DNA from 3 places in the Nocardiopsis sediminis genome. Region 2 is predicted to be linked to each of the others. Evidence: riboswitches for the same ligand, from Rfam matches in the RefSeq annotation. Region 2 holds a riboswitch; each other region holds the start of a gene.
What was found. Region 2 has a riboswitch for cobalamin ahead of ACFOVU_RS15625 (energy-coupling factor ABC transporter permease). Riboswitches for the same ligand answer to the same signal wherever they lie in the genome.

Region 1 (10,345 bases), on a different contig from region 2:
CGTGTTGTCGTAGCACACCGCGTCGGGCCGTTGCTGTTCCACATAATCGTCGATGATTCCGTCGCCGATGATCTGTGACTGGTAGCGGATCAACGTCTCCATCATGTGGCGCATCACGGTGCCCCAGTCGCCAGGATGGGAAGCCGAATTGACCACCGGAAGGGCCAGTTCGGGCAGGGGGACGAGCGCGGCTCCAACGGATTCGATTGCGAAACGAAGGCGTTCGTCGGTCGCGTAGGAAACACGATGGCCGCGCCCGACGAGTTCTCTCACCAACGGCAGGGTCGGATTAATGTGACCAGCAGCACCAATACTGGTAAAAAAGACGTGCATTTGATGCAATTTCCTTTCGTTGAATGCGCACGGGTCGAAATTGGTTCACGGGGATCGCGAGGATCCGAAGCCGAGCCCGGACCGATTCTCGGCTGATCGGGAGATAAGCCACCGTCCCCAGGCATAGCCCACGGGCCGTGCTCAGGCCCGTGTCGGCCCTCCGGCAGGGATCTCTGTCTCAAGGCCGCCCTTTTCAGGTTCGGCAAAAGTGTCGGCCAACTTCTTTTCCGGCAGAAGGAACGCCAGAACCAGTCCTGCTGCGAAGACGGGGACCAGGTAGCCGAAGACCGGGGTGAGGGCCTGCTGGTAGGACAGGATGACGGCGTCCTGGATCTCGGTGGGGAGGGCATGGACCGCAGCGGGGGTCAGGGACTCTGTACGTCCGACAGCCTCGGTCGCCGCGACCGGTATGCGGTCGGCGAGTTGCTCGGTGAGGCGGTGGGTGAACACGGCGCCGATGGCGGCGGTTCCCAGGGTGGCGCCGATCTCGCGGAAGAAGTTGTTGGACGAGGTGGCGGTGCCGACGTCCCTGCCGGGGGCGTCATTCTGCACGGCCAGGACGAGGGTCTGCTGCATCATCCCGACCCCCGCACCCATCAGGAAAAAGTAGGCTCCGACCACGACGAGCGGCGTGTCCGTGCCCAAGGTGGACATCAGCAGCGCGGTGACGGTGACGACGGACGAGCCGAGGACGGGCCACACCTTGTAGCGGCCGGTCTTGCTGATGAACTGACCGGAGGGGATGGCGGTGATGATGATGCCGACGACCATGGGGATCAGGAGCAGTCCCGACTCGGTGGCGCTGACTCCGTAGACCATTTGCAGATACGTGGGCATATAGCCGATGACGGCGAACATCCCGATGCCGATGGCGACCATGCCGATCAACGTGGAGATGTTGAAGATGCGGCTGGCGAAGAGCCGAGGCGGGATCACCGGCTCCGCGGCGCGGGTCTCCACGATGAAGAACGCCGCCCAGGCCAATATGGCGCCCGCGACGAGGCCAAGGATGACCGGGTCCGACCAGTCGTACTCCGTGCCGCCCCACATGGTGACAAGCACGGTGCAGGAGACGGCGACGGCCATGAGCGTGATGCCCATGTAGTCGATGGTGGCCTTGGTGGCCTTCGAGGGCAGCCGCAAGGCGAAGGCGGAGACGGCCAAGGCGACGACACCGAGCGGAAGGTTGATCCAGAAGGCCCAGCGCCACGCAGCGAGATCGGTGAGCCAGCCGCCGAGCAGCGGGCCGATCACGGAAGCGAGGCCGAAGACGGCGCCGATGGGGGCCATGTACTTGGCACGTTGGCGGGGCGGAACGAGGTCGGCGATGATCGCCTGCGAGGTGATCATGAGCCCGCCCCCGCCCAAACCTTGGACGGCGCGACCGATGATGAGTACCGTCATGTTCTGGGCGGCCCCGGCCAGGACGGATCCGGCGATGAAGACCACGATGGCACCGAGGAAGAGGCTTTTGCGGCCGAGGAGGTCACCGAGGCGGCCATACACCGGCATGCTGATCGTGGCGGCCAGAATGTAGGCAGTGGTCACCCAGGCCATGTGCTTCACGCCGTGTAACTCGCCGACGATGGTGGGCAGCGCGGTGCTCACGATCGTCTGGTCGAGAGCGGCCAGCAGCATCGCGGTCATCAGAGACGCGAATATGAGGCCGAAATGGCGCGGGAGTGCGGCCGCATCCGTCGGGACGGGTCTCCCGGTCGCGCCGGATTCTTCTTTCATCCCGGAAGGCGTGGCTCTGGCCATCATGGGGCTCCGAACTTCATCGTGGTCGGTCGACATCAGGTGAAGTCGTGGGTGCCGGGCGCCAGCAAATCCTCAAGTACCGTCACAGCGCGCTGCACGTAGAGGACCGGAGAGTCGGAGCGGTCGTCGGCGGTGTCCTGTGACCAGCGCTCCATACCGCTGCGGACGGCGGTCATCGCAACAGAGGCGATCAAGTCCGGGACCTGCTCGTCCGTATCCGGGTCCATGCGCTGCGCGACAGTGGCGGCGAGAGTCAGCCGGGAGGCGTCGAATCGCGCCATGAGAGCGGCGAAGACGGTCGGCGCACTGTGCGCGAGCTCGAAGACGTCGTGGACCTCACTGCGTTCCGGCGGATCCTGAGCGAGCTGCTCGATGAGCAGACGGGTCAAATCCGTGAGGACGTCGCGAGGGCGGCCGGGGCCGCCTTCGATGAAGCGGGCGACCAGATCGGGCGACAGCTCCGCGGGAGGCTGCTCGACCACGGCAGACTCCTTGCTTGGGAAGTAGTTGAAGAACGTTCGCGGCGAGATGCCGACCTCGGCGCTGATCATCTCGACGGTGACCTTGTGGAAGCCGTGTTCTCGAGCCAATCGGAGCGCCACCACATGAATCTCACGCCGCGTTTCACGCCGCCGACGGTCGCGCAGACCTTCACCAAGTGATCCCATGCCAACATGATTGCACAGTGTGCAAAATTTGCGCAAACGGCACTAGTTGCAGTATGCGTATGTTTCTCTACCGCAGCGTGACGGCCCCGTTCATGAACTGGTGCGGCCTTGTCGCGTCTCGCACCACACCGCCTTCGATGGTTGCCATGTGTGCAGCGTCGCTCGATTCCGGCTGGTAGCCGAGGGAGTCGGGGCGAAGAACCTCGGCGACACCTACCAGACCGTCTACCCGGAGGTCGCCCGCGCGGCGGCCGAGGCGACCGCGGCGCTGGTGCCGTTGCGGGTGTGAGGTCCAGCGGGTAATGAGCCCGCCGGGTGCTGATCCTCGGACGCGAAATGGGCATCCGGGGTGGTCGGGCGCGGTTCGGGCGAAAGGGGCGCCGGAATGGTTGGGGTGGGGCGGATTACCAGGGGTGGTCCGCCCCACGCCGTGTTTTACCGGCCCGTGGGGCGCGTATGGGGCCGCCCTGGGGTGCCGTTGGGCGGCGGGGGTGGATCGGCCGGTGTGGGGCGGCTGGTGGCGGCGACGAGGTCGTCCCCGAGGTGCCTTCATCTGCGGGGCGGACTGAGTCCGGACTACCGAGCACACATGGAGCACACATCGGCCCTTTTGGGTGTCCGGTTTGTTCCTCGAACCCCGTCTGACCTGGTGCAGCTGGCAGGATTCGAACCTGCGACCGTCGGATTAGAAGTCCGATGCTCTATCCACTGAGCTACAGCTGCTCGATTCAATTGTGTCGTGTTGGGGTGGGTGGGGGCGACGCGGCCGGGTGGGGTGTGGAGGGTGCTGGGCGGGGCTTCGGGGGTTGAGGGACACTCTAGGGTATTCGGCAGATGTCACCCATCGTCGGGCAAAATAATAACAACTACGGACATTCGTAGTTGCGTCTCGTTAGCACGCGGGCTCCACCAAATCGGCTGCTATTGGGCTCCGACGACACGTTACCCGTGATCAAGCGCCTGTGTGGCGTGCGGTCCTGGCGTTTCGTGAAGTTCGTTACGCGGGGTCGGGTCTCCGCGGTGGGGCGGGCGGTCCTGTGGGGGGATAACGGGCTGCTCAGAAGACCCACCATGCGCCGACCGAGGTTGCGAGCGCCATGATCATAGTGCCCAAGGGGTCCTCCGCGTCTGCCCGGGTCGTCCTGGTGGACCACCGCCTTTCCGTTTCTCTTCGCTGCGCCCTGCTCAGGGCCTTGTGGGTACGGGTTCGCTAGGGGAATCTAGGCCGTGGCCCCGTCCCGTGCATGCGGAGGGCGGGGACATGGCGCAATCGTGGGGAGCCCTGTACGGGCGCGTTACCTTGGACGGCGTGACATCGCCGCATCGACGCCGCATAGCAGCCGCCACCGCGATCGGGCTCCTCGCCGGGGCCGTCCTGGACCGTGTGGTGCCCGATCCACGCCGTGGGCACCCGGTGGCGGTCTTCGGCGCCGCCGCCGGGCGGCTGGAGCGCCGGATGTACGCGCCGAACCGGGCGAGGGGCGTCGCGTTCGCGCTGCTCGCTGTGGCTCCTGTCGCCGCCCTCGGGGCGCTCGCCGGGCACCGGGCCTCGCCGATGCGGCACGCCGTCGTCACCGCGGCCGCGACCTGGGCGGTCGTCGGCGGGTCCATGCTCGGGCGGGAAGCCGGGCTGATCGCCGATGCCCTTGAAGCGGGGGACATCGAGGAGGCGCGGCGCCGCCTTCCGCACCTGTGCGGGCGCGACCCGCGGGGCCTGGACGAGAAGGCGATCGCTCGCGCCGCGGTCGAGTCCGTTGCCGAGAACACCTCGGATGCGGCCGTCGCACCCCTCGTGTGGGGTGCCGTGCTCGGCGTGCCCGGGCTGCTGGGCCATCGCGCCGTCAACACGCTCGATGCGATGGTCGGCCACCGCTCACCGCGCTACGAGGACTTCGGCTGGGCGGCGGCGCGGATCGATGACGTCGCCAACTGGGCGCCCGCGCGGGTCACCGCCGTGCTGGCCTGCGCTTTGGCCCCGGTGGTTTCGGGAGACCCGCGTGCGGCCCGCCGGATCCGCGCGCGCGATGGCGCCCGCCACCCCAGCCCGAACGCCGGCCACTGCGAGGCGGCGTTCGCCGGGGCGCTGGGTCTGCGCCTGGGGGGCATGAACGTGTACGGGCGGCGGGTGGAGCACCGCCCCGAGCTGGGGGAGGGGCCGCGTCCTGAGGTGCACGACATCCGGCGGGCGGTGCGGCTGGCCCGCGCGGTAACGGCCGCCGCCGCTGCGCTGGCCGCCGCTGCGGCCGCCGCGCCCGCTGTGCTCGACTCCCGAAACTGTTGCCGGGAAGGGCGAGTGTGATGCGGCGGACGGGGCGTGGGGCGCCGGCGTTGTTGGTTGCGGGGACTACCTCGGACGCGGGCAAGAGTGTCATCGCGGCCGGGCTGTGCCGGTGGCTGGCCAGGCAGGGGCTCAAGGTGGCGCCGTTCAAGGCGCAGAACATGTCGCTCAACTCCGTCGTCACCCCCGATGGGGCCGAGATCGGCCGGGCGCAGGCGATGCAGGCCGCCGCGTGCGGGATCGAGCCGAGTGCGGCCATGAACCCCGTTCTGCTCAAGCCCGGCGGCGACCGGCGCAGCCAGGTCGTCGTGCGGGGCCGCGCCATCGGCGAGGCCGATGCGCTGAACTACCGCGACTACAAGGAGCGGCTGCGCCGGGTGGCGGCGGAGAGCCTGGCGGAGCTGCGCGCCGAGTACGACGTGGTGATCTGCGAGGGCGCGGGCAGCCCCGCGGAGATCAACCTGCGCGCCGGCGACATCGCGAACATGGGGCTCGCCCGGGCCGCGGACCTGCCAGTGCTGGTCGTCGGCGACATCGACCGCGGCGGGGTCTTCGCCGCCATGCACGGGACCCTGGCGCTGCTGGAGCCCGCTGATCAGGCGCTCATCGCCGGGTTCGTCGTCAACAAGTTCCGCGGCGCCCCGGAGCTGCTCGAACCCGGGCTGGACATGCTCCGCGGGCTCACCGGCCGGCCCGTCTACGGTGTGCTGCCCTGGCTCGACGGGCTCTGGCTGGACGTCGAGGACTCGCTCGCACTCAGCGTGGACCGCGGCCCGATGCGTCCGCCCCAGGGCCCGGAGACCCTGCGCGTGGCGGTCGTCCGGACACCGCGCATCAGCAACTTCACCGACATCGACGCGCTCACCGTGGAGCCCGGTGTCGACGTCCGCTTCGTGACCGCCCCCCACGAGATGGAGGACGCCGACCTCGTCATCCTCCCCGGCAGCCGGGCGACCGTGGCCGACCTGTCCTGGCTGCGGGAACGGGGCCTGGCCGACGCCGTTGCCCGACGTGCCCGCGCGGGCCGCCCCGTCCTGGGCATCTGCGGCGGGTACCAGATGCTGGCCCGGGCCATCGACGACGATGTGGAGTCGGGCGCCGGACGGGTGCCCGGCCTGGGCCTGCTTCCGGCCGAGGTCCGGTTCGCGGCGGAGAAGACCCTGGGCCGGCCCGAGGCCGTGGAGTACGGCCATCCGGTCGTCGCCTACGAGATCCACCACGGGGTCATCACGGTGGACCCCGATGACCCCGCGACGGTGCCCTTCCTCGACGGGTGCCGCCGTGGCTCGGTGTGGGGGGCGACCTGGCACGGGGCGTTGGAGAACAACGGGTTCCGGCGGGCGTTCCTGGCGGACGTGGCCCGGACGGCGGACCGGGGGTTCGTGCCCGCTCCCGATACCGACTTCGCCGCGGAGCGCGCGGCCCGGCTGGACGCGCTCGGCGACCTCGTCGAGAAGCACATGGACACCGGGGCCCTGCTGCGTCTGCTGGAGGACGGAGTTCCCGAGGGGATGGCGGTCGTGCCGCCTGCCGGGGTGTCCGGCGCCTCTTCGGCTGGGGTGGGCGGAGGCGGGTGATCCTCTGCGGTCCGTGCCGAGCCGTTCGTCGCCGATCGGCGGGGGCGCTCACGCGTTCGTGTGGGGCTGTGGACGACGGGTGGCGGGGATGTCGCCGGCCGGTTACGGTTGGTGGTGTTCAGCGGTCAGAGGATACGCGGACCCCTCCGGCCCACCGTGGTGGGCGTGGTCAGGGGCTCCTGCGACGCGATGGGGGCCGCCAGTCCGTGCCCGTACGGCCAGTCCGGCGGGCGATCCCCTCACCTCTGTGGAGGCTCCGGTGACCACCACCGATTCCGCTGTGTCCGCATCCGCCGATTCCACCGCCTCCGCCGGCTCTCACGGGTGCCCCGATGAATCCGACCCGGCCGGCCACGGCGACCGCGTCGTGCTCACTCTCGATCCCGCGACGCTGGGCGAGCTCCGGCATGCCGCGGGCCGGCAGGATCTCGCGTCCTACCTGTGCGTCCTGGCCGGGCGCCATGCCCGCTGGAGCGAGCTGCGCGGATGGCTGTCGCAGCTCGAAGCCGCCTACGGGCCGCTGCCGCCCGAGGCGCTGGAGCGCGTCCACCGGCACATGCTGGGTCTGCCCAAGCACAGCCGGGCGGGTTCTCCGTCGTTGTCGGTCGTCTTCAGCGCCGAGGAGTTCGCCGCTCTGGCCACCTCCGCGGGCGACCGGCCGCTGGCGCCGTTCGTCCGTGATCTCGTGATCGACCATCTGACCGCCTCGGGTTCCACCGATTCCGGTCCCGGGGGTGCCGGGCCGGGCTGCTGAGCGGTGCGGGCGGTCGTGCGGGCCACGGCCGCCCGGCCGGAGGAATCCGGCCCGTGGTGGTCCGTCCGTGGCGGGCGGGCCCCGTCTCCGGGGGCCTGCTCGCTACATCGCGGCGAGGCTGCGCGCGTAGTTGACCTGCTGCATCACCTGGTGGCCGGTGCCCGGGCCGTGGGCGGGGATCATCGTGGAGTGGAACACCCCGTTGCCCTGCACGGTCACCTGGACGTGCCCCGACACCTTGCGCTCCCTGATCAGCAGGAACAGCAGGCCCAGCAGGCAGAACCAGAAGAAGAGGATGGCGATCACGATGGCGTAGGCGGGGATTCCGTCGGACACCGTGGTCATGTCGGTGACCGTCCAGGTGCTCCCCTTGATCGGGAACCTGCCCGCCGGGGTGATCACCTCGGTCTGTGTGATGGTGATGTCGCCGATGGTGGCCAGCGGCGGGTGGCCGCCTGCCGGAGCCGGCATCGCCTGCCAGCCGCCGGTCTGCGGAGTCTGCCCATAGGGAGCCAGCTCCCCGTAGCCGGGCGCGGCCGGCTGCGCATAGGGGTCGGTACCGGGCGCCTGGGGGTATTCCTCGCCCGGTCCGGGCTGTTGGGGGTAATGGGTCATGCTGGGATTGTGTCAAACCCCGGGAGGTGATCGGACCGGACGGGGGACCAGCGCCGATCCGGTCCGGTGCCTTCTGCGAGGATGGTCGCCGACGGCGCGACGGAACGCGGTGCGAATCCGCGGCTGTCCCGCAACTGTGAGGGGGGAGCCCGCCTCGAACGACGCCACTGCCGGACCGTCCGGTGGGAAGGCCGAGGCCGGCGCTGATCCCCGAGCCAGGAGACGCCGCACCGTCGTGACACCTGTCCGGTCGCGGGGCGAGGACCCCGCACTCTGTGAAGAGGGACCCGCGTGGCCGCCACCATCCTGCTGCTGTCAACGGCCGACACCGATCTGCTCGCGGCCGGCGCCGCCCGAGCCGGTTTCCGCACCGCAAACCCCGCCCGCACCTCACCCGAAGACCTCCCCGCGCTGCTCGACGGCGCCGACATCGCCGTGGTCCGCCTGCTGGGCGGGGTCGAGGCCTGGCCCGGCGGGGTCGAGGCCCTGCGGGCCAGCGGCCTGCCGCTCGTGGCGCTGGGCGGCGAGGCCGCACCCGACCCCGGGCTGATGGCGCTGTCCACGGTCCCGTCGGGTGTCGCGACCGACGCCCACGCCTACCTGCGCGAAGGCGGCGTCGCCAACCTCCGCCAGCTGAGCCGGTTCCTCTCCGACACCGTCCTGCTCACCGGCGAGGGGTTCGACCCGCCGCAGACCATGCCCGAGTTCGGCGTGCACGAGCGCCCGGCCCCCGCCCCCGATCCCGGCGGGCGCCCCACCGTGGCCGTCGTCTTCTACCGCGCCCACGAGCTGTCGGGCAACACCGCCTTCATCGACGCGCTGTGCGACGCGATCGAGGACGCCGGCGGCGTCCCCCTGCCCGTGTTCTCCGGCTCGCTGCGGGGCCTGTCGCCCGACTCCGCGCCGGAGCTGTTCGCGCTCCTGGGCCGGGCCGACGCCATCGTCACCACCGTGCTCGCCGCAGGCGGCGCGGTGGCCGCCGACGCCAGCGGGGGCGGCGACGAGGACGCGTGGGACGCCGGAGCGCTCGCCCGGCTCGACGTCCCGATCATCCAAGGGCTGGTGCTCACCTCGGGACGCGACCAATGGCGGGCGTCCGGCGCCGCGCTCACCCCCATGGACGCCGGGATGCAGGTCGCCATCCCCGAGTTCGACGGCCGGCTGATCACGGTGCCGTTCTCCTTCAAGGAGATCGGCGGCGACACCGACTCCGGCCTGCCGCTGTACGCGGCCGACCCCGAGCGCGCCGCGCGCGTGGCCGGCATCGCGGTGCGCCACGCACGCCTGCGCTCCGTTCCCGCGGGCGAGCGCCGCCTGGCCGTGGTGCTGTCGTCCTACCCCACCAAGCACTCCCGGGTGGGCAACGCGGTCGGCCTCGACACCCCCGCTTCGGCCGTGCGGCTGTTCCGCGACCTCGCCGCGCGCGGCTACGACCTCGGCGGCGACGACACCCTGTGGCGGGTTCCCGGCCCCGACGAGGACCGCCGTGACGACGACGGCGACCCGCTGATCCACGCTCTCATCGCCGCCGGCGGCCACGACACCGAATGGCTCAGCGAGGACCAGCTCGCCGCCGCCACCGCCCGCGTGCCGCTCGACGACTACCGCCGCTGGTTCGACGCCCTCCCGGCCCCGCTCCGCGACTCCATCACCGCCCACTGGGGCGAGCCTCCCGGCGAGCTCTACGTCGACGACTCCGGCGGCCGGCCCGAGATTGTGCTCGCCTCACTGCGCTTCGGCAACGTCGTCCTGATGATCCAGCCGCCGCGGGGCTTCGGCGAGAACCCGATCGCGATCTACCATGACCCCGACCTGCCGCCCTCCCACCACTACCTGGCGGCCTACCGGTGGCTGGAGGCCCCGCGCGGCTCCGGCGGGTTCGGTGCCGACGCCGTGGTGCACCTGGGCAAGCACGGCACGCTGGAATGGCTGCCGGGCAAGGGCCTGGGCCTGGCCGCCGACGACGCCCCCGATGCCGTGCTCGGCGACCTCCCGCTGGTCTACCCCTTCATCGTCAACGATCCCGGCGAGGGCACCCAGGCCAAGCGCCGCGCGCACGCCACGATCGTCGACCACCTCGTGCCGCCCATGGCGCGCGCCGACACCTACGGCGACATCGCCCGCCTCGAACAGCTCCTCGACGAATACGCCCTGGTCAGCGACCTCGACCCGGACAAGGCGCCCACGCTGCGCGCGCAGATCTGGACCCTCATCAAAGCGGCCGAACTCCACCACGACCTGCACCGCGAGGAGATGCCGGGCGACGACGAGTTCGACGACTTCGTCATGCACGTCGACGGCTACCTGTGCGAGATCAAGGACGTGCAGATCCGCGACGGCCTGCACACCCTGGGCGCCG
Region 2 (10,345 bases):
ATGGTACCAATAGCGGTACCAGTACGATCGTAGTGAACCAAAGGGGGTCGGGTATGCGGATCGCGGTGGTCGGTGCCGGGCTGGGCGGGGTCGCGGCGGCGGTGGGCCTGCATCGCACGGGCCACGAGGTGACGCTCTTCGAGCGGGGCGCCGAGCTCCGGGAAGCGGGCACGGGGATCGTGGTCATGCCCAACGGACTGCGCGCACTGGACGATCTGGGGGTGGCCGACGGCGTCCGCGGGCACGCCATGCGCGCGACCCACGGCGGCCTGCGCGACTGCCTCGGACGGCCGCTGCTGGTCACCGACATGGCCCGGGCCCAGCAGGAGATCGGGACACCGGCCATGATCGAGAGGGCGGAGCTGCACCGGGTGCTGCGCGCCCCGCTCCCCCCGGACCTGGTGCGGACCGCGACCCCCATCGAGCTCCTGGAACCCGGCCCCGACAGCGTGACTCTGATCAGCGGCGGCAGCCCCGTCGCACGAGCGGACGCCGTGATCGCCGCCGACGGCATCGGAAGCACACTGCGCGCCCAGCTCTTCCCCGCCCACCCCGGGCCGCAACGGACCGGCCGGCTCGACCTGCGCGGCATGCTGCCCCGGCCACCCGGCCTGACCGCCGAGCTGCTCGCCGCCCAGCTGGTCGACAGCCGCAGCGGGGCGATGTTCGGCCTGTTCCCCGTCGGCGAGGACCGCCTGTACTGGTTCACCGACTCCCTCCTGCACGGCGCGCCGCCCGATGCGCGCGCGGCACGCGAGCAGGTGCTCGCCCTGATGGCCGACTGGCACCCCCTCGTCACCCAGCTCATCGGGGCCACCCCGCCCGGCGACATCTACGTCGACCCCATCAGCCGCCTGGCCGAGCCCCTGCCCGCATTCGCCTCCGGCCGGATCGCGCTGCTGGGCGACGCCGCACACGCCATGCCGCCCGACCTCGGGCAGGGCGCGAGCCAGGCGTTCGAGGACGCGGCCGCCCTCAGCCGCCATCTGGCCGGCGCGCAGCCCGCCGACGCCGCCCGGCGGCTCCTGGGCTACGACGCCGAGCGCAGGCCCCGTACCGAGCGCATGATGCGGGCGGCATCAAGGCAGTCGCGGCTGACCTCCCGGACCGGCGCCGCCGCGTGGCTGCGCGACGCGCTGCTGCGCGCGATACCGTCGCGCCTGGCCACCCGGCAGCTCGCGCGCCTCTGGCGCGCGCAGGTACGCTGACGCGCGCGGTCACCGCCGGGTGGGCCCCTCGCCGGAGAGGTCGCGCAGCAGCGCCTGCACCCGGTCGCAGAACGCCTCGATCTCCTCGCAGAGGTCGACGAACCGGGCGCTCTGCGACGACCAGCGCCGCTCGTCGCCGCTCGCCCACGCCTCGCGCACGCGCCGGGCGGCGGCGATGAGCTTCACGAAGTAGCGGTAGGTCGTCGCTCCGCCGATCTCGGCGTGCAGCCGCGACTGGAGCGGTTCCGGCAGGTCGGGGATCTGGTCGATCGCCACCCGCAGGGCGATGATCCCCTCCATCGACGCATCGATGTGCGCGGACGGCATGGGGACGCCGATGGTCGCGTCGGCGTGCTCGACCACTTTGCCCAGGCGCCGGGCGCGGAGGCCGAGCAGGCCGGCCGTCAGCAGGCTTCCGGCCAAGAGCGCGGCGGGGATCCCGGGCGGTGTCCCGGTCGGCAACCCGAACCGGTCCGCTGCCGGGCCCCACGCCAGCGCTGCCCCGGCGGCCACCGCCGCCGCTACGAGGACGACGACGGCGATGCGGGTGCGGCGCCGCGCGACCGATGTGCGGGCGGCGGCGCGCTGGGCGTCGCGATCGTCATCGCCGGGACCGAGTTCGCGCGCGATCTCCTCGGAGAACGGGATCAGCCGGTGGCGGCCGGCCTCAGGCGCCCCCCTGCGGATCGGATCCGGGTCGTCCATCACGTCGGTCCTCCGTCCCTGCGCCCCGGCCTGTCCCCGGCCTGTCCCCGGCGCGAGATCCCGGGAGACCGGTCCGCCCTTCGTCGGTGATCCTGTTGTCCTGCGCCGGTGCCACCGCCGGGGAATCCCCCTCCCCTCGGCCCGCGGCCGCCCGGTCCCGCCATGGTCGGGCGCCGGGGCGGTTCCGGCCACCGTCTCCGGGTGACGGTCAGGCGAACGGTTGGCACCCCGGTCGCGGACATGGAGGCATACGCCGGTGCCGGGCCCGCGTCAGGTCCTCGCCGAGGGCTCGGGCGGGCGGCGCAGCCCGGCGATGAGGAGGTCGACCAGTCGGCGTGCGTCGTAGCGGGGGTCGCGCTCGGCGCCGATGCAGAGATTGCCGACGCCGCGCATGAGCTCGTAGGCCTGCACGTCGGAACGGATCTCGCCGGCTTCGGCCGCGGCGTCGAGCAGCCGGGCGCACGCCGGCACGAGGCGGTCGAGGAAGTAGGTGTGCAGCGTGTCGAAGCCGGCGTCCTCGGAGTGCAGCACGGCGGCGAGCCCGTGCTTGGTGACCAGGAAGTCGGCGAAGAGGTGCATCCATTTCCCCAGTGCGGCGTGCGGGGTGGCGGCGGCCGCCAGCAGGGCCGGGCCGGCCTCGGCGCAGGCGTCGACCTGGCGCCGGTAGACGGCGATGATGAGGTCCGCCCGGGTCGGGAAGTGGCGGTAGATCGTGCCCATCCCGACTCCGGCTTTGGCCGCGATGTCGCGCACCGGCGCCTGCACGCCTGAGGCGACGAAGACCGCGGCGGCCGCGTCGAGCAGCGCCTCCTCGTTGCGCCGGGCGTCCGCCCGCTTGCCCGTGCCGGGCGTTGCGCGCTGCGCGCCCTCGCCACCATCGTCCACCGTGCCGCTCCTTCCACCGCCATTTGCCAAGCGGAACAATGCTCCGTATATTTCCGGAGCGAGGTTCCGATTACCCATCATGCCAGAACAGGGGACATGCGATGTCAAATACCGACGTGGCCATCAGCGCGCCCGCCCCGATCGTCTCGGTCAAGCCGGTGGTGCTGCCCGCCCCGGACCGCGGCCACGATCTGCACGTGCGCGTATCCGCGCCCGCGACCGGACGCGAACTGCCCATCATCGTCTTCTCACACGGCTTCGGCTCGTCGCTGGACGCCTACGGCCCGCTGGCCGACTTCTGGGCCGCCCACGGCTTCGTCGTCATCCAGCCCACCCACCTGGACTCCAGGACGCTGGGCCTCTCCCCCGACGATCCCCGTACACCGCGGATCTGGCGCCACCGGGTCGAGGACATGAAGAGCATCCTCGACCACCTCGACGTCCTGGCGGCCGCCGTCCCGGGCCTGGGCGGGCGGCTCGACCCCACCCGCATCGCCGCGGCCGGGCACTCCTTCGGCGGCCAGACGGTGGCCAACCTGCTGGGCCTGCGCGTCCTGGACCCGGAGACCAAGATCGGAGAGGACCTGTCCGACCCGCGCATCAGCGCGGGCGTGCTGTTCGCCACCGCCGGGCAGGGCGGAGCCGACCTCACCCCGTTCGCGGTCGAGAACTTCCCGTTCCTGAACGCGAGCTTCGCCGACATGACCACACCGGCGCTCGTGGTCGCCGGGGACAACGACGACTCCGCGCTGACCGTCCGCGGACCGGACTGGATGACAGACCCCTATTTCCTGAGCCCCGGCGACAAGAGCCTGCTCACCCTGTTCGGGGCGGAGCACTCACTCGGCGGCATCCCCGGCTACGAAGCCGCGGAGACCACCGACGAGCACCCCGGACGCGTGGCGCTGATCCAGCACCTCACCTGGGCCTACCTGCGCAGCGCCCTCTATCCGGAAGACGCGGCTTGGCCGGCGGCGCGCACGGCGCTGTCGCAGAGCACCGATCCCCTGGGCCGGATCGAGTCGAAGTAGGGCCCGGGCGCCGACACGCCCACGGCACCGGGGCCCTCCCCCGGCGGCCGGCGCGGACGGGGGACGCCGCGCCGGCCGCACACGGGGGTCTCTCACTGCGGGAGGTGGTACCGGCCATCGCGCCACACCAGGTCGGAATCCTCGATGTGCACGCGCCAGGCCGCCTCCGGCACGGCGCGCCGGATGTCCGCGAGCAGGTCCACGTAATGGTCGATCTGGACGAGCATGACCTCGGTCCCGCATCGGCCGTGGGAGAGCTTGCTCGACCCCGCCAGCACGACGCCCGCTTCCAGCGCCGCGTCCCGGTAGAAGCCGAGCCCCTCGCACACCTCCGCGGCATCGTCCAGGCCGGCCGGTACGACGCCGGCCTCCCGCCACTGCGGCAGGCGGCGCTGGATCTCGCCGAACAGGTCCCGGGTGCCCTGATCGGCGATCCCTTCGACCTCTCCCCGCTCATGCGGGGTGAGCCCCTGGTCCCGCCGCGCGGTGTAGTAGATCGAAACGCCCACGGATCCCCCTCCGCCACTGCTCTTCCGGCCCCGCCATTGTGCCCGCTGCACGCGCCCCCGCGGCACCGCCGTCCACCCCACGTCGCCGGTCACCGCCCGTCCTCCACCAGCCGCTCCACCTCCTGCGGGGTGGCCGGAGCAGGGGCACCCTCGGCGAGCAGGCCGGCGCGGCGCAGCGCGCACGCGGCCCCTGGCGCCCACGGCGGGCGCAGCCGGGCGGCGGCCAGGAGCCCGCTGTCGGCGAGGACCGCGCGCGCCGGGCCCGCACCGAGCAGCCCGCGGTCGAGCACCACCGCCCGCTCGGCCCAACGGAAGGCAAGGTCGACGTCGTGGGTGGAGACCACGAGCGCGGTGCCCGCCGCACGCAGGCCCTCCAGCGTGGCGAGCAGCGACTCCACCCCGGCGGGGTCGAGCCCGGCCGTCGGCTCGTCCAGCACCAGGACCGAGGGCCGCATGGCCAGCGCCCCCGCCAGCACCACGCGCTTGCGCTGACCGTAGGAGAGCAGGTGGGTCGGCCGGTCGGCCAGCCCCGCGATGTCCAGGGCCTCCAGCGCCCAGGCCACCCGTTCCCGCACGGCGCCGGCGGGCAGGCCCAGGTTCATCGGACCGAAGGAGACGTCCTGGCTCACACTCGCGGAGAAAAGCTGGTCATCGGGGTCCTGGAAGACCAGCTGGACGCTGCGGCGCAGCGCGTCCCGCCCGGTGCGACCGCGTGTCACCGGGACACCGTCGAGCCGCACCTCGCCGGCGTCCGGGGTCAGGCTGCCGGCCAGCAGCCGCAGCAGCGTGGTCTTGCCGCCTCCGTTGGGCCCCAGGACGGCCAGGACCTCGCCGGCGGCGGCCTCGACCGTCAGCCCGGTGAACACCGGCGCGGCCCCGTCGTAGCCGAAGGTGAGGCCGTGCCCGGAGAGCACGGCGGGAGCGGCGGGGACGGCCGGGGCTCCGTCGGTCACGGGCGGACTCCATAGGTGTAGGCGAGGGTCGCCGCGGCGACCAGCAGCGGGGGCGCGGCGCACGCGGCAACGGCGGCCGGGCGCAGCGGCAGCGGGTCCAACAGCACGCGCAGCTCGCCGGTGTAGCCCCGGCATTCCAGCCCGTGCTGCATGCGCCGCGCGCGATCGTAGGAACGGATGAACAGCGCGGCGCCCAGCGACCCCAGGGACCGCAGCCGCGCACGCCGCCCGCTGTAGCCCAGGCGCGCGGCCTGCCCGGCGCCGATGCGCCGGGCGGTGTCCAGGGCGACGAACAGCATGCGGTAGACCAACGCCACGACCTCCACCAGCGCGGTCGGCAGGCCGATGGCGGTAAGCCGCGGCAGCAGCTCGGCCAGCGGGGTGGTGAAGGCGAAGCCGAGCTGGCACACGAGTGCCGCCGCGGCGCGGGCACTGATCTCCGCGGCCCAGGCGGTTCCGTCGGGCGTCCACGCGAGAAGCCCGTCGCCGCCCCCGACCCCCACCAGCAGGGTCGCCGCGCCGGTGAGGATGAACGCCAACGGTGCCCACGCCGCCCGGGCGAAGGCCCGCGGCGGCACCTGCGCCGGGCCGAGGGCCGCCGCCAGCGCGACCGCCGCCGTCAGTGGGGCGCCCGGCCAGGCCGGCAGCGTCAGCGCGCATAGGAGCAGGCCGCCGAAGAAGGCCCCCTTGGCGGCGGGGTGGACCCGCCGCCACGGGCTGCGGTAGGCGGCCGCGTCGATCGCGAGCATGCCGCGCCGGTCAGCCGGAGTCGCGTGTGCCCGGATCGGGCGACCGCTCCGCGCGCAGCCGGCTACGGGTCCGGGCGGCGCCGAAGTAGTAGCCGATCACCCCCGCGCCGATGGCCGCCTGGAGGGCGAACAGGCCGGATTCGACCTCGCCGGAGGGGGCCTCGTAGAGCGGGGCGAACCAGGGTTCGTAGCCGGGGCGCAGCTCGGTGACGGCGTCTTCGGCCTGCCCGTCGGCCCCGGTGAAGGGCTCGGCGAGGTGGTCGCCCGCACCGATCAGCAGGGGCAGCACGGCGATGGCGGCGACCGCCGCCACCAGGAGCCAGGTCGTCGAGGTCTTGGGCACGGTCACACCGCCTTTCCGTCGGCCGCCGCCGGGGCCGCGGGGCCGCCGGCCGCGCGCAGCACGCCCAGGCGCAGCAGCTCGCCGCGGCTCGCGGTGGTCAGCAGCCGCATGATCACCACGGTCACCAGGCCTTCGATGACCGCGAGCGGCACCTGAGTGACGGAGAAGATCGCGCCGAACTTCACGAACGACCCGACGAGGCCGCCCGCCGGATCGGGGAAGGCCAGGGCGAGCTGGAGGCTGGTGACCGTGTAGGTGCTCAGGCTCGCCAGGGCCGCGCCGGTGAACACCGCGGCCCCCAGCGCCGTCGTCTCGGGGAGGGAGCGGGTGGCCGCGCGGACCAGCCGGTAGGCCCCGTAGCCCACCCACGGGCCCACCACCGCCATGGAGAACACGTTGGCGCCGAGCGTGGTCAGCCCGCCGTGTGCCAGGAGCAGCGCTTGGAACAGCAGGGTGATCGTGCCGAGGGCCGCCATGACGGGCGGCCGGAAGAGGATCGCCCCCAGGCCGGCGCCGGTGGGGTGCGAGCAGCTGCCCGTCACCGAGGGGATCTTCAGGGCGGACAGGACGAAGCAGAAGGCGCCGGAGGCGCCGATGAGCAGTTTGGCGTCGGGGTCGGCGCGGACGGCGGCGGTCAGGGACCGTACGCCGTGGACGACGAAAGGGGCGGACGCAGCGGTCCAGGCGGCTGCGTGCTGCCACGGCAGAAAGCCTTCGGCGATATGCATATCAGGAGACCCATCTCCAGCACCTCGTGGACGGTCGTCACGCCGTGGCCGGTCTCCTGGCTTGCGGGTCAGCGCCCTCCGCCGGCCTTCCCGGCGACGCCCTCGCAGGCGCCTCCAGTGACCGTCGCCGCCCGCACCGCCGGAGGCGGTGGGACGGGGCATCGGACTACCCGTTCACAGTGGCGAGGGCCGCGCCGGTTTCCCACCGGACTTCCCGAACACCACGGCCCCACGACAGTACGGCGGCATATGGTCCCGCGCAATAGCCCGTCTCCGCACCGGGGGTGCGGCGCAGGCGAGGGGGTACCGACACCGTCGGCCGGCCGGCGAGCCCTCCGTCGCCCGGATACGGCGGTCGGCCGGCCCGGTCGTGACGGGGTTCAGCCCTCATCGGAGAAGGCGACCGGCCCCGAACCTGTGCATTCACCGGGCCCTTACCGCTCGCCGGGATCGGGGCATCGTCGGCCCCGGCGGAAGGCGCCCCGCTCACCGGCCCGTCCATGCCGTTCACTCCGGAGTCCGCGCCCGAGGTCGCGTGGGTTCCGTTCGTCGGCTGGAAAAGCCCGGCGCGCCCGAAACCGTGTCCTCGGGGCGGCCGCCGGGCCCGATCACCTTGCCGGTGATCGGGTACTTCGCGGGGCCTCTTGGCGGACGTCGCGGGTTCAGTCGTCGGTGCGGGTGTCGATGACCTCGCCGGCGGCGTCGAGGAGGACGTCGTGTTCCCGGCCGTCGGCGGCGCGGACCTCGGCCTCCCAGCCTTCCCAGCCGTCCTCGTCGGTGCGCTCCACCTCGGTGGCCTGGGCGCCGTCGCCGATCGCCTGCTCGGCGGCGGTGGCGACCGTGTCGCGGTCGGCTTCGGGGCTGTCACCCGTGTTCTGCCACGGGGCGGGGCCCTCGGGGGCACGGAAGGTGGTCCCGTTGATCGTGAAGGCGTCGGCGTCGCGATTGTCGTCGTCATCGTCGCGATCGCCATCGTCGTCGCGGTCGTCATCATCGTGGTCGTCATCGTCATAGCGCACGTCCAGGGTGACCTCCCGGCCCTCAAGTGCGCGCAGTTCGTCCAAGACCGGGTCGGTGGTGCCGTCGCCGTCGAGGTCGCCGGCCTCCGGGTTCGTCAGCAGCCACTCCTCGGGGCCGAAGTCGACGTCGACGTCCGCCACCCGCCAGTCGTCGGGGTCGTCCCCGGCGCTGAGCACGCCCGTGAGCTGCTCGGTCCCGGCGGCCGGCTGCGTCGACGCACCGGCATGGGCAGGTGCGCCGTTCGACGCGCCCGCATCCGCAGGCGCCCCATTCGACGCGCCCGCATCGGCAGGCGCTCCGTTCGACGCGCCGCCCGCGGTGACCGCGCTGACCCGGATCGGGTCCGCCGGCTGTTCGGGATCACCGGCCAGTACGTAGGCCCCGGCTCCGGCGGCCAGCAGCCCGGCGGCGGAGGAGAGGAGGATCGTCGTCCTGGCGCGCATGGCAACTCCTTGTCAGCGGTGGTTCGGGGTTCCAGCATCCGGCACCGCGATGAGGAGGGGATGAAAGTGGTCTGAGCCCCTCTTCATTCTGAGATTGGGCCGCTCTTCATCCTGATCTCGAGGGGCGTCCCGGCCCCTGCCTCGGGCGGCTCCCCCGCTTCGCACCGCCCCGGGTGAGAGTGTCGCGGCCCGGCCCCGTTGCCCGCCGGGCGGATGATGATCGCGGGGGGAGGACCTGTGGCGGCTCTGGAGCTGGTGGTGATGCTGGGCGCGGTCATCCTCGTGTGCGGCGGGCTGTCGCGGCGCACCGGGGTCGCGGCGCCGGTGCTCCTGCTGTTGGCCGGGATCGCGCTCGGGTTCGTGCCCGCTCTGCGCCGGATCCACCTGCCGCCCGAGCTGATGCTGCTGGTGTTCCTGCCCGCCCTGCTCTACTGGGAGGCGCTGACCACGTCGCTGCGGGAGATCCGCGCGACGCTGCGCGGCATCGTCCTCAACAGCACGCTGCTGGTGGTCGTCACCGCCGCCGCCGTGGCGGTCACCGCGCACGCCCTCGGCCTGCCGTGGGGGCCGGCGTGGGTTCTGGGCGCGGCGGTCGCCCCCACCGACGCCACCGCGGTCGCCGCCCTCTCCGGGTGCCTGCCGCGCCGCACCGTCACCGCGCTCAGAGCCGAGAGCCTGGTCAACGACGGTACTGCGCTGGTACTTTACGGCATCGCCGTGGGCGTCACGGTCGGATCGGAGCCCTTCAGCGCCGGCGGCATCGGCGGGCGGGTCGCCCTCGCCTACGCCTGGGGCATCGCCGCCGGTGCGCTGATCGCCTGGCTCGGCGTCCTGGCGCGGCGCCGCGTCACCGATCCCCTCCTCGGCAACGTGCTGATCCTGCTGATCCCGTTCTGCGCCTTCCTGCTCGCCGAACTCGCCGAGGCCTCCGGTGTGCTGGCCGTGGTGGTCTGCGGGCTGGTGATGAGCCGGGTCGGGCCGCGCATCGGGGTGGCCGCCACCCGTCAGCAGACCATCGCGTTCTGGACGCTGGCGACCTTCCTGATCAACGCGGCGCTGTTCGTCCTGGTGGGGATCGAGGCGCAGACGACGCTGCGCGCCCTGGTCAGCACCGACCTGTGGGCGGCGCTGGCCGGCGTCGTGGTCGTCTGGGTGGTGATCGTCGCCGTGCGCTTCGCCTTCCTCATCGTCGCCGCCTACACGATCCGACTGGTCGACCGCCGGCCCCAGCAGCGGCTGCGGCGGATCAGCAACCGCGCCCGGGCGGTCAGCACGGTGGCCGGGTTCCGCGGCGCGGTCTCCCTGGCCGCCGCGCTCGCCGTGCCGGCGACGCTCGACTCCGGGGCGCCGTTCCCCGACCGCGACCTCATCGTGTTCGTGACGGCGTGCGTCGTGGCCCTGACCCTGGTGGTCCAGGGGCTCGCCCTGGCCCCGACGACGCGCTGGGCGCGGCTGCCCGGTGACAGCGTGGCGCGTGAACGCCGGTTCGCCGAGGTCACGGCGGCCCAGGAGGCCTTGGACGCGCTGCCCGGCATCGCCGCGGAGCTGGGCACGGACCAGGGCGTCGTCGACCGGCTCCGGGGCGAGTACGAGGAGCACCTGGAGATCCTGCGCGCCCGCGAAACCGGCGAGTCCGCAGACGAGGAGGTCCTCCGGCTGGACAGCGAGTACACCCGCCTGCGGCTGGCCCTGCTCGCCCACAAGCGTGCCGCGATCGTCCGGCTGCGCGACCAGCGGCACATCGACGACACGGTGCTGCGGCTGATCCAGA
Region 3 (10,345 bases), on a different contig from region 2:
GCGCCGTGATCGCGATCGCCGAGACGATCCCGACCGCGGCCCAGCTGGCGTGGACCTCATAGCCCGCCACCGTCCATAGGTAGCCGACCTGCATGTCGGGTGCCAGGTAGAGCACGGTCTGCGGCAGGGCCACGGCCTCGAAGGCCACCACGGAGACGTAGCCGAGGACCATCGCCCAGGACGCGACGAACGCGCCGCGCGACCCCAGCGCGCGCAGCGCGTAGTGGTGCTCGCCGCCGGCCTGGGGCATGGCGGCGACCAGCTCGGCGTAGGTGAGGCCGACCAGGGCGATGATCACGCCGCCGATCACGAAGGCGAGGGCCGATCCGAGGCTGCCGGCGGCGTTGATGAACTCGCCGGTGAGGACGACCCAGCCGAAGCCGATCATCGCGCCGAACGCCAGGGCGAGGATGTCCCAGCGGCCCAGGACACGCATGAACCCCTGTTCCTGCTGTGGTTCCTGCGTGCTCGAACTCACGGGGCCTCCACATGGGGGTGCGGACGTGCAGGGGTTCAGCGTGCCCCGGAGATCATCAAAAGGGAATCCCCCTGTTGATCCCGAATTGCGCACGATCGGGAAATTCACCGATCCGACCCGGCGGGGTGATCTCCCGGAATCACCGCGGCGCCGCCGCCCCCTACAGAGGGGGGCGCCGCAGGCCGAAGCCGGTGGCCTGCTCGAAGGCGTGGCCCACCTCCAGCACCCGCCGCTCGGCCAACTGCGGGCCCACGATCTGAAGGCCCACGGGAAGCCCGCCGGGGGTGAACCCCGCGGGCACCGACAGCGCGGGGCTGCCGGTGACGGTGATCAGGTAGGACGAGCGCATCCAGTCCAGGTAGGTCTCCTGGGCGACCCCGTCGATGTCGGCGGGGTACTCCAGGTCGGCGTCGAAGGGGACCACCTGGCTGACCGGCAGCAGCAGGACGTCGTAGCGCTCGAAGAACGCGCGCGTCCGGTGGAAGATCGCGGTGTGCAGCCGCTCGGCGCGGGAGAGGTCGTCGCCCGTGAGGGCGAGCCCGGCCTCGGTGTTCCACACGATGCTGGGCTTGAGGCGGTCGCGGTCGGTCTCCAGGAGCGGCCCGAACTTGCTCGCGAACTGCCAGGCGCGCAGCGTGCGGAACACCTCCTCGGCGCCGCTGAGGTCGGGGGCGTCCTCGGTGACCTCACAGCCCAGGCCGGTGAACACCGACAGCTGCGGCTCCAGGGTGTCGAGCACCGCCCGTTCCGAGGTGAACGCGCCGCCGAGGTCGGGGGTCCAGGCCACCCGCAGGCCGCGCAGATCGCGGTCGAGCGGTCCGGCGAACACCGACCCGGGCTCGCGCACGGAGATCGGGCAGCGGGGGTCGGGCCCCGCCTGCACCGACAGCAGCAGCGCGGCGTCGGCGACATTGCGCGCCATCGGGCCCTGGACCGAAAGCGTCGACCAGCCCATCTCCTCGGGGAACCGCGGCACCCGGCCCGGCGAGGGGCGCAGCCCGACGACGTTGTTGAACGACGCGGGGTTGCGCAGTGACCCGCCCATGTCCGAGCCGTCGGCGAGCGGGTGCAGCCCGGCGGCCAGGGCGGCCGCGGCGCCCCCGCTGCTGCCCCCGGCCGAGCGCGACGTGTCGTAGGGGTTGCGGGTGGTGCCGAACACCGTGTTGAAGGTGTGCGATCCGGCGGCGAACTCGGGGGTGTTGGTCTTGCCGATCGTGATCGCGCCCGCGGCGCGCATCCGCTCGACGACCAGCGTGTCGTGCTGGGGGACGTGGTCGGCGTAGATGGGGGACCCGAACGTGGTGCGCACGCCGGCGGTCTCGTGGGTGTCCTTGTGGGCGACGGGCAGGCCGTGCAGGGGGCCGACATCGGCGCCGTAGGCCAGCCGCTCGTCGGCCGCGCGGGCCTCGTCCATGGCCCGCTCGGCGCAGAGGGTCACGACCGCGTTGATCGCGGGGTCGGTGTCCTCGATGCGCTCCAAGTGGGCCTCCACCACCTCGCGCGCCGAGATCTCGCGTGCGCGCAGCAGCCGAGCCAGCTCCCGTGCGGGACTGTAGGCGATGTCCTCGTGCATGGGGGTCTCACAATCCGGACCGGGGGCAACGTCGTCCAATTAGCGGACCTTGCAAGAAATCCCAGGGCTTCAGCCCCGGGATCAATTGCATCCTAACGGGGTGGCTCGGGGCGCCACCGTATCGCTGCGTCTCACGGGTCCGGCGACAGTGCCTCACCAGGTGTACGTGACCAGCCTCCGCCGTTGAACTCCGCGATTTCGCGCCGAACTCCTCGATGGCCTTCCGAAGGATCTCCTCGCAGCGGCTGAGCACGGCGGGAAGGCGCTGCGGGAAGACGGAGTGAGCGTGGAGAGTGGGCGTAGCGAGCGGTTCCCCCATGCGCACGTCGGGTTCGATTCCCGTCGATGTTGCATGTAGTAATGCTATGGTCTCAATTCGTGAAGATAGTTGTATCCGTGAAGCTCCGGCCGATGCCCGAGGCGGCGTCGGCTCTGCGTGACGAGCTGCACGGCTGCAATGAGGGCGCCAACTGGGTGTCCTGGGTCGCGTTCGAGCACTTCGGGCTCAAGGTCCGTGAGTACGCTCTGCGCAAGCTCGTCTATGCGGGCTTGCGCGAGCGAGGCATCAAGTCCGCCGCCGCGCAGCAGCTCATCAAGAAGGTCACCCATGCCTATACAACGCTGCGGGCGAACATCAGGGCCGGGAATTTCGGCAAGGAGGGATCCAAGCGACGCAAGAAGGCCGAGTCCAAGCCGATCGTCTTCCGCACGGATGCGGCTCAGGCGTACGACCACCGCAATATGGGCTGGGACATCGATGCCCAGGCGGTTGCCATCACCACCCGCATGGGCCGGTTGAAGGACATCGGGTTCGTCTGCTCCCCCGGAGCGCTGAAGACGCTTGCCCAGTACCGAAAAGGCGAAGCAGACCTGATCTGCCGTGACGGCGCGTGGTACCTCATCGCCATCTGCGATGTTCCCGAGCCCGAGGTGTACGAGCCGGAGGGGTTTGTCGGCGTCGACCTCGGCATCGCCAATATCGCCACCACCTCTACTGGCTACCAGGCGGCCGGGCGCGGCCTCACCCGGTACCGCAGGCGGCAGCTCAACCTGCGTCGGAAGCTTCAGAAGAAGGGCACCCAGTCTGCCAGGCGGCGGCTCAAGGCGCGTCGCCGTAAGGAAGCGCGCCACGTCAAGAACACCAATCACGTCATCGCAAAGACGATCGTGACCGAGGCTGAACGCACCTCGGCCGGGATCTCCCTGGAAGACCTCAAGGGAATCCTGCAGAGGGTACGGCTCCGCAAGCCCCAACGGGTCACCCTCCATTCCTGGGCCTTCGCCCAGCTCGGAGGCTTCATCGTCTACAAGGCACGCCGCGCTGGCGTGCCCCTCGTCCACGTCGACCCCCGGTACACGTCGCAGATTTGCTGCGAGTGCGGCCACACGGACAGGAGGAACCGTGTGGACCGGGGTCTTTTCATCTGCCGGGGCTGCGGCGTCGTTGCGCATGCGGACCGGAACGCTTCCCGCAACATCGCCGCCCGCGGCGAGACCGTGTGGAAAGCGGGGCGTGAGTCACGCGCCCCGGTCACCGGACCACAGGTCTGATGGCCAAGACGCGGGAGGCAACCCCACAGCCAGTGAGGCCCTACCTGCAAGCTCAGGGCTCCAGCCCCGAGAAGCTGACAGCATCCCCGCAGACCGGCCCCTGCGTCAGCCCTTCACGAGATCGCGCAGCGCCCGCAGCCGCGGCTCGTCGCGCACCCCCGCGAGCAGCAGGGTCGTCACCGGGCTCTCGCGCCAGGCCTGGAGGCGTTCGGCGATCCGCGGCAGCGGCCCCACCAGGGCCAGGCCGTCGGCGAGCTCGTCGGGCACGGCGTCGACGGCCTCGGCCCGGCGCCCCGCCAGGAACAGGTCCTGCACCTTGTGCGCCTCCTCGGCGAAGCCGAGCCGGACGAACAGGTCGAGGTGGAAGTTGCGTTCGCGGGCGCCCATGCCCCCGATGTAGAAGGCGTAGGGCGCCTTCGCCAGCCGCAGCGCCTCGCTGGTGTCGGCGTGCTCGACCACCGTGACCGTGCAGGCGATGTCGAAGCCGGCGGGGGCGGCGGCGAGCGCGTCGGCGTACAGCGGGGGGCTGAGCCGCGGGTGGTAGAACATCGGGACCCAGCCGTCGGCGATCTCCGCCGCCAGGGCCACGTTCTTGGGGCCCTCGGCGCCCAGGTACACCGGGATGCGCGGGCGCAGCGGGTGGGTGATCGACTTGAGCGGCTTGCCCAGGCCGGCGCCGCCGGGGTAGGGCAGCGGGTGGTGCGGGCCGTCGCCGGTCACGGGCGCCTCGCGCCGCCAGACCTGCCGCATGATGTCGATGTACTCGCGGGTCCGTTGCAACGGGCGGGGGAAGGGGCGGCCGTACCAGCCCTCCACCACTTGGGGCCCCGACACCCCGATGCCCAGCCGCAGCCGGCCGCCGGAGAGGTGGTCCAGGGTGAGGGCGTGCATGGCGGTGGCCACCGGGGTGCGCGCCGACATCTGGGCGATCGCGGTGCCGAGCCCGATGTCGCGGGTCCGGGCGCCGTACCACGCCAGGGGGGTGAAGGCGTCGGATCCGTAGGCTTCGGCGGTCCACACCGACGTGTAGCCGAGTGCTTCGGCCGCCCGGACGGTCTCCGTCGCGTCGTCGGCTGCGGCCCCCCAGTAGCCCACGGCGAGACCCAGTTCCAGATCGTCGGCCACCGGCGCTCCCTCATTCGTCGTCGCGCCCCTGGGGCGCATACTAGAACGTGTTTCAGTTCGAGGAAAGGGGTGCCGGCGGTCCGCCGCGTCCGTTGGCGGGGGGCTCAGCCGCCTCCGCCTCCGCCGCCGTCCCCGCCCCCTCCGCCGCCTCCACTGTCTCCGCCGCCCCAGCCGCCTCCGCCGCTGTCGCCCCCGCCCCAGCTGAACCAGCCGCCGCCGTCACCGCCGCTGCTCGATCCGCCGTGGTGCGCCTCTTTGCCGCCGTCGCCTCCGGAGCTCCAGCCACCGCTGTAGTCGCCGCCCGCATAGCCGCTGCCGCGTGCCCGTCGCCGGGGCGGCGTGCGCCCGCCCGAGCGGTTGAGGGCCCGGCCGGCGATCCTGACGATCAGCAGCACCACGACTCCGGCCGCCACGACGGTGAAGCCCATTTCGATCACGCCCACGCCTGCTCCTTCCTCTCCATCACGGCCCGCGCCGGGTGCGTTCACGGCGGCGGGATACATCATGGGACGCCAATCCGGTCCGGGCGGTTCGGCCGATTCCGGGCCGGTTTCGCGGGCCGGCCGGAGGCACCCGGCGGCCGGAGGCGCCGCGAGGGCGTGTGAGATCGTGGTGGGCGGCGCCGACCGGCGGGCGACGTGATGCCCCGCCGTCGGCAGGAACCCGGTGTGAATCCGGGGCGGTCCCGCCACTGTGACCAGGGAGCGAACCCGCGACCATCGCCACTGCCGGAAGTCCCGGCGGGAAGGCGGCGGGGGAGCGGCGATCTGGGAGCCAGGAGACTGCCCGGCGCCATGACCGACCCCTATGGGCGTGGACTCCCGAGGAAGGACCGAACAGCGTGGGCGCTTCCGCTCGCTACCCCTTCACAGCGGTCGTCGGAATGGACGACCTCAAGCTCGCCCTGCTGCTCAACGCGGTGTCGCCCGCTGTCGGCGGGGTGCTGGTCCGCGGCGAGAAGGGGACCGCCAAGTCGACCGTGGTGCGCGCCCTGGCCGCGCTCCTGCCCGGGATCGGCGTCGTCCCCGGCTGCCGGTTCTCCTGCGACCCCGCCGCCCCCGACACCGGCTGCCCCGACGGCCCCCACGACACCGGCGCCGCCGCCGAACAGCGTGCGGCGCGGCTGGTCGAACTGCCCGTCGGCGCCAGCGAGGACCGCCTCGCCGGCTCCCTCGACCTCGAACGCGCGCTCACCGAGGGCGTCAAGGCGTTCGAGCCGGGGCTGCTCGCGGCGGCGCACCGCGGCGTCCTCTACGTCGACGAGGTCAACCTCCTCCACGACCACCTGGTCGACCTGCTGCTCGACGCCGCCGCGATGGGGACGTCGCACGTCGAGCGCGAGGGCGTGTCGGTGCGCCACGCGGCCCGGTTCCTGCTCGTGGGCACGATGAACCCCGAGGAGGGCGAGCTGCGCCCTCAGCTGCTCGACCGGTTCGGCCTGACCGTGGAGGTCGCCGCGACCCGCGACCCCGCCGAGCGGGCCGAGGTCGTGCGCCGCAGGCTCGCCTACGAGGCCGATCCCGCCGGCTTCGCCGCCCGCCACGCGGGCGAGGAGGCCGAGCTGGCCGCCCGCATCCGCGCCGCGCGCACGCGCCTGCCCGGCGTGGCCCTGTCCGACGCCGCTCTGCGCCAGGTCACCGCGGTCTGCGCGGCCTTCGAGGTCGACGGCCTGCGCGCCGACATCGTCACCGCCCGCGCCGCCATGGCCCTGGCCGCGTGGCGCGGCCGCACCGAGGTCACCGGCGACGACGTCCGCGACGCCGCCCGCCTGGCCCTGCCCCACCGCCGCCGGCGCGACCCCTTCGACGCCCCGGGCCTCGACGAGGACCGCCTCCGGCAGGCGCTCGACGACGCCGGCGACGACGACCCCGAACCCCCCGATGGCGGCCCCGCCGGGCCGGACGGCGCTCCGGGCGACGGCCCCGAAAGCCCCGCCGGAGCGGGGGAGTCCGACCCGGGAGCCGCGGACGGCGCCGGACCCGCCGACGGCCCCGGCCCCCGGCCGCAGCCGGACGGTTCCGCGGCGCCCGGCGCCGCCGGGCCGCGGCCTCCGGGCACCGAAGGCACCGGAAACCCCCGGGACGGCGGACCGCCGTCCGGCGCCGGTTCCGGCGACCCCTCCGGGGGCGACGGCACCCCCGCCGAAGCCGCGCCCGCCTACCGGCCCCGGCTCTTCAGCGTCCCCGGAACCGGCGCCGGTGCCCCCGGCCGCCGCTCGCGCGCCGAGACGCCCCTGGGGCGCACCACCGGCGCCCGCGTCCCCGCCGAACGCATGGGCGCGCTGCACCTCGCCGCCACCGTGAACGCCGCGGCCCCGCACCAGCGCGCACGCGGGCGCGACGGCCGCGGCCTCATCGTGCACCGCTCCGACCTGCGGGAGGCCGTGCGCGAGGGGCGCGAGGGCAACCTCGTGCTCTTCTGCGTCGACGCCAGCGGCTCCATGGCCGCCCGGCAGCGCATGCGCGCCGTCAAGGGGGCCGTCCTGAGCCTGCTGCTCGACGCCTACCAGCGCCGGGACAAGGTCGGCCTGGTGACCTTCCGCGGGCGCGGCGCCGAACTCGACCTGCCGCCGACCTCGTCGGTCGAGGCGGGCGCCCGCCGCCTGCGCGACCTGCGCACAGGCGGCCGCACCCCGCTGGCGGCCGGCCTGCTCCGCTGCGCCGACGTGCTGCGCATCGAGCGCCTGCGCGACCCGCGGCGGCGCCCCCTGCTCGTGGTCGTCACCGACGGCCGCGCCACCCACGGCGGGTTCGGCGACGCCCAGCGGGCGGGCGCGCTGATCCGCGCCGAGGGGGTCCGCAGCGTCGTCGTCGACTGCGAGTCGGGGCCCGTGCGCCTGGGCATGGCGCACCGGCTCGCCGCCGCCATGGACGCCGTCCCCGTGCCGCTGGAGGAGCTGCGCGCCGACACGCTGAGCGGCCTGGTCCGGCACGCGCGCGGCGCCGCCTGACACCTCGCGACGGCAACGGATCAACCGCAGCAAGGAGAACGACGAGACATGCCGAAGGGCGTACCGACCCACGTGCCCGACGACGGGCTCACCACCCGCCAGCGCCGCAACCGGCCGCTGCTGATGGTGCACACCGGCCCCGGAAAGGGGAAGTCCACCGCGGCGTTCGGCCTCGCCACCCGCTGCTGGGCGCAGGGCTGGGACATCGGGGTGTTCCAGTTCGTGAAGTCCGCCAAGTGGCGCATCGGCGAGGAGCGCGCGCTGCGCGTCCTGGGCGACTCCGGGGAGGGCGGCCGGGTCACCTGGAACAAGATGGGCGAGGGCTGGTCGTGGATCCGGCGCCCCGGGACCGAGCCCGACCACGCCGCCGACGCCGCCGAAGGGTGGGCGCAGATCAAGCGGGAGCTGGCCGCCGAGACCTACCGGCTCTACGTCCTCGACGAGTTCACCTACCCGATGAAGTGGGGGTGGGTGGACGTCGACGACGTCGTGGCGACGCTGCGCGACCGCCCCGGCGCCCAGCACGTGGTCATCACCGGGCGCGACGCCGACCCGCGGCTGCTGGCCGCCGCCGACCTCGTCACCGAGATGGCCAAGGTCAAGCACCCCATGGACGCCGGGCAGAAGGGCCAGCGCGGCATCGAATGGTGACCCCGGAGACGGGATCAGCCCAGGTCGGCGGGGATCAGGCTGTAGACGGCGAGATCGGTGCGCCCCGTGTGCAGGGGCATCGCGCTGCGCTCGACGCCCTCGAAGGTGAACCCCGCGCGCTCGGCAACGGCGCGCGACCCGGTGTTGGCGGTGCCCGCCTTCAGCTCGACCCGCTGGAACCCCTGGTCGAGCACGGCCCAGCGGGAGACGGCGATCACCGCCTCCGTGGCCAGCCCCCGCCCGCGCGCCTCCGGCGCCAGCCAGTACCCCACCTCGGTCACCTTCGCCTTCCACGCGGTGCGGACCAGCCCGACCGTGCCGGCGAAGGTGCCCGTCGCGGTCTCGATCGCGGCCCACTGCTGGCCGTCGCCCGATACCCGGGCGTTCGGCGCCTCGATCAGGCACCAGCGCTCGGCGTCGGCGCGGGTGTAGGCGCGCCCCGGCTCCGGCAGGGGCAGCCACCGCTGCGTGAGCCGGTCGCGGGCGGCCGCGAGCACCGGGCCGATCTCGGCTTCGGTGAAGGCGCGCAGGGTCAGCCGCTCGGTGCGCAGGATGACGGAGGGCATCATCGGCGCCTGTTGCGTCGCGGTCATGGCGTCCTCCCGTCGGCGAAGGCCCGCACCGAGCCGAGGAACCGGGCGGCGATGCCGGGCGAGCCCGCCCAGTGCAGGTGGAGGTAGGAGGCGTTCAGCCTGGCAGCGGCGAAGCCCTCGGCGCCACCGGTTTTCCACTGCCAGGCGGGTGCGGCCCCGCTCGCGGGGGTCACGGCGGTGCGGTGGAACTCGTGCCCGCGCACCCGGGTCCCCGCGGGGGCCAGCACCGAGTCGGAGACGGCCACGGCGCTGCGGTAACCCAGCGTGAGCCGCCCGGTCATGCGCGCCTCGGCGGGCACGACGCCGCACATCGGCGCGCCGTCCAGGCTGCGCGCCAGGTAGAGCAGGCCCGCGCACTCCGCGGCGATCGGTCCGCCTCGACCGGCCAGGCCGGCGACCGCCGCGCGCAGCGGCGCATTGGCCGACAGCTCGGCGGCGTGCACCTCGGGGAAGCCGCCGCCCAGGATGAGGCCGTGCGTTCCCTCGGGCAGGGCCGGGTCGCGCAGCGGGTCCACCGGCGCCACCTCGGCGCCCCCGGCGCGTAGCAGTTCGGCGTGCTCGGTGTAGCCGAAGGTGAACGCGGGCCCGCCGGCGACGGCGACCCGGAGCGGACGCCCGCCGCCGGAGGCGGCGCCCATCTCGTCCGCCGCGCTCCACGCGGGCGCGGCCAGCGGGGCGGCGGTGCGGGCCAGCGCCACGATGGCGTCGAGGTCGCAGGAGTCCGCGACCAGCGCGCCGAGCGCGTCCACGGCCGCCTGCGCCTCGGCGGCGCGCTCGGCGGCCGGGACCAGCCCGAGGTGGCGCGACGGGGTCGCGACGGCCTCGTGCCGGCGCAGCGCTCCCAGAACGGGCACGCCGACGCCGTCGAGCGCGTCGCGCACCAGCGCCTCGTGCCGGTCGGAGCCGACCCGGTTCAGGATCACCCCGCCCACCCGGACGCGGGTCTCGTAGGTGCAGAACCCGTGGACCGCGGCCGCAACGGACCGGCCGGCCCGGGACGCGTCCACAACGAGGACGACCGGCGCGCCCAGCAGCGCCGCCACGTGTGCGGTCGACCCGGCGTCGCCCGGCCCGTGGAAGTGGCGCGGCTCGGCGGCGCCGTCGAACAGGCCCATGACGCCTTCGACGACGGCGATCGTGGCTCCGGCCGCACCGTGCCGGAACAGCGGCGTGATGCGGTCCTCGCCGCACAGCACCGGGTCCAGGTTGCGGGGCGGGCGGCCGGTGGCCAGGGCGTGGTAGCCGGGGTCGATGTAGTCGGGCCCCACCTTGTGGCCCGATACGCGCTCCCCGCGGGCGGTCAGCGCCGCCATGAGCCCCGTTGCGACGGTGGTCTTCCCGCTCCCCGATGCCGGGGCCGCGATCACCACCCGCGGCACCTGCGCCACCCTGCCCCCCGATCTGCCGGCTTCCGGTCATCCGAC

Region 1: it holds a riboswitch for cobalamin, as region 2 does, so the genes downstream of both, cobN (cobaltochelatase subunit CobN) here and ACFOVU_RS15625 (energy-coupling factor ABC transporter permease) in region 2, are expected to answer to the same signal.
Region 3: it holds a riboswitch for cobalamin, as region 2 does, so the genes downstream of both, ACFOVU_RS25345 (putative cobaltochelatase) here and ACFOVU_RS15625 (energy-coupling factor ABC transporter permease) in region 2, are expected to answer to the same signal.

What each region holds. Positions count from the first base shown of each region.
Region 1 covers NZ_JBHSBH010000015.1:654,431-664,775, reverse strand. Annotated here, with positions in the region: gene ACFOVU_RS25455 (macrolide family glycosyltransferase) at 1-333, opposite strand, end outside; gene ACFOVU_RS25450 (MDR family MFS transporter) at 475-2,070, opposite strand; gene ACFOVU_RS25445 (TetR family transcriptional regulator) at 2,130-2,762, opposite strand; gene ACFOVU_RS25440 (hypothetical protein) at 2,911-3,051, shown strand; tRNA gene ACFOVU_RS25435 (tRNA-Arg) at 3,410-3,485, opposite strand; gene ACFOVU_RS25430 (cobalamin biosynthesis protein) at 4,072-5,061, shown strand; gene ACFOVU_RS25425 (cobyric acid synthase) at 5,061-6,617, shown strand; gene ACFOVU_RS25420 (hypothetical protein) at 6,877-7,371, shown strand; gene ACFOVU_RS25415 (hypothetical protein) at 7,474-7,986, opposite strand; cobalamin riboswitch at 8,088-8,210, shown strand; partial or broken gene cobN (cobaltochelatase subunit CobN) at 8,278-10,345, shown strand, end outside.
Region 2 covers NZ_JBHSBH010000010.1:140,344-150,688, reverse strand. Annotated here, with positions in the region: gene ACFOVU_RS15665 (FAD-dependent monooxygenase) at 54-1,208, shown strand; gene ACFOVU_RS15660 (hypothetical protein) at 1,218-1,913, opposite strand; gene ACFOVU_RS15655 (TetR/AcrR family transcriptional regulator) at 2,184-2,798, opposite strand; gene ACFOVU_RS15650 (alpha/beta hydrolase family protein) at 2,900-3,829, shown strand; gene ACFOVU_RS15645 (hypothetical protein) at 3,922-4,338, opposite strand; gene ACFOVU_RS15640 (energy-coupling factor ABC transporter ATP-binding protein) at 4,428-5,291, opposite strand; gene cbiQ (cobalt ECF transporter T component CbiQ) at 5,288-6,040, opposite strand; gene ACFOVU_RS15630 (energy-coupling factor ABC transporter substrate-binding protein) at 6,051-6,389, opposite strand; gene ACFOVU_RS15625 (energy-coupling factor ABC transporter permease) at 6,386-7,111, opposite strand; cobalamin riboswitch at 7,141-7,352, opposite strand; gene ACFOVU_RS15620 (PepSY domain-containing protein) at 7,774-8,574, opposite strand; gene ACFOVU_RS15615 (Na+/H+ antiporter) at 8,812-10,345, shown strand, end outside.
Region 3 covers NZ_JBHSBH010000015.1:632,633-642,977, reverse strand. Annotated here, with positions in the region: gene ACFOVU_RS25370 (APC family permease) at 1-436, opposite strand, end outside; gene ACFOVU_RS25365 (amidase) at 639-2,051, opposite strand; gene ACFOVU_RS25360 (RNA-guided endonuclease InsQ/TnpB family protein) at 2,430-3,602, shown strand; gene ACFOVU_RS25355 (LLM class F420-dependent oxidoreductase) at 3,708-4,727, opposite strand; gene ACFOVU_RS25350 (hypothetical protein) at 4,832-5,170, opposite strand; cobalamin riboswitch at 5,384-5,512, shown strand; gene ACFOVU_RS25345 (putative cobaltochelatase) at 5,569-7,677, shown strand; gene cobO (cob(I)yrinic acid a,c-diamide adenosyltransferase) at 7,726-8,328, shown strand; gene ACFOVU_RS25335 (GNAT family N-acetyltransferase) at 8,343-8,921, opposite strand; gene ACFOVU_RS25330 (cobyrinate a,c-diamide synthase) at 8,918-10,291, opposite strand.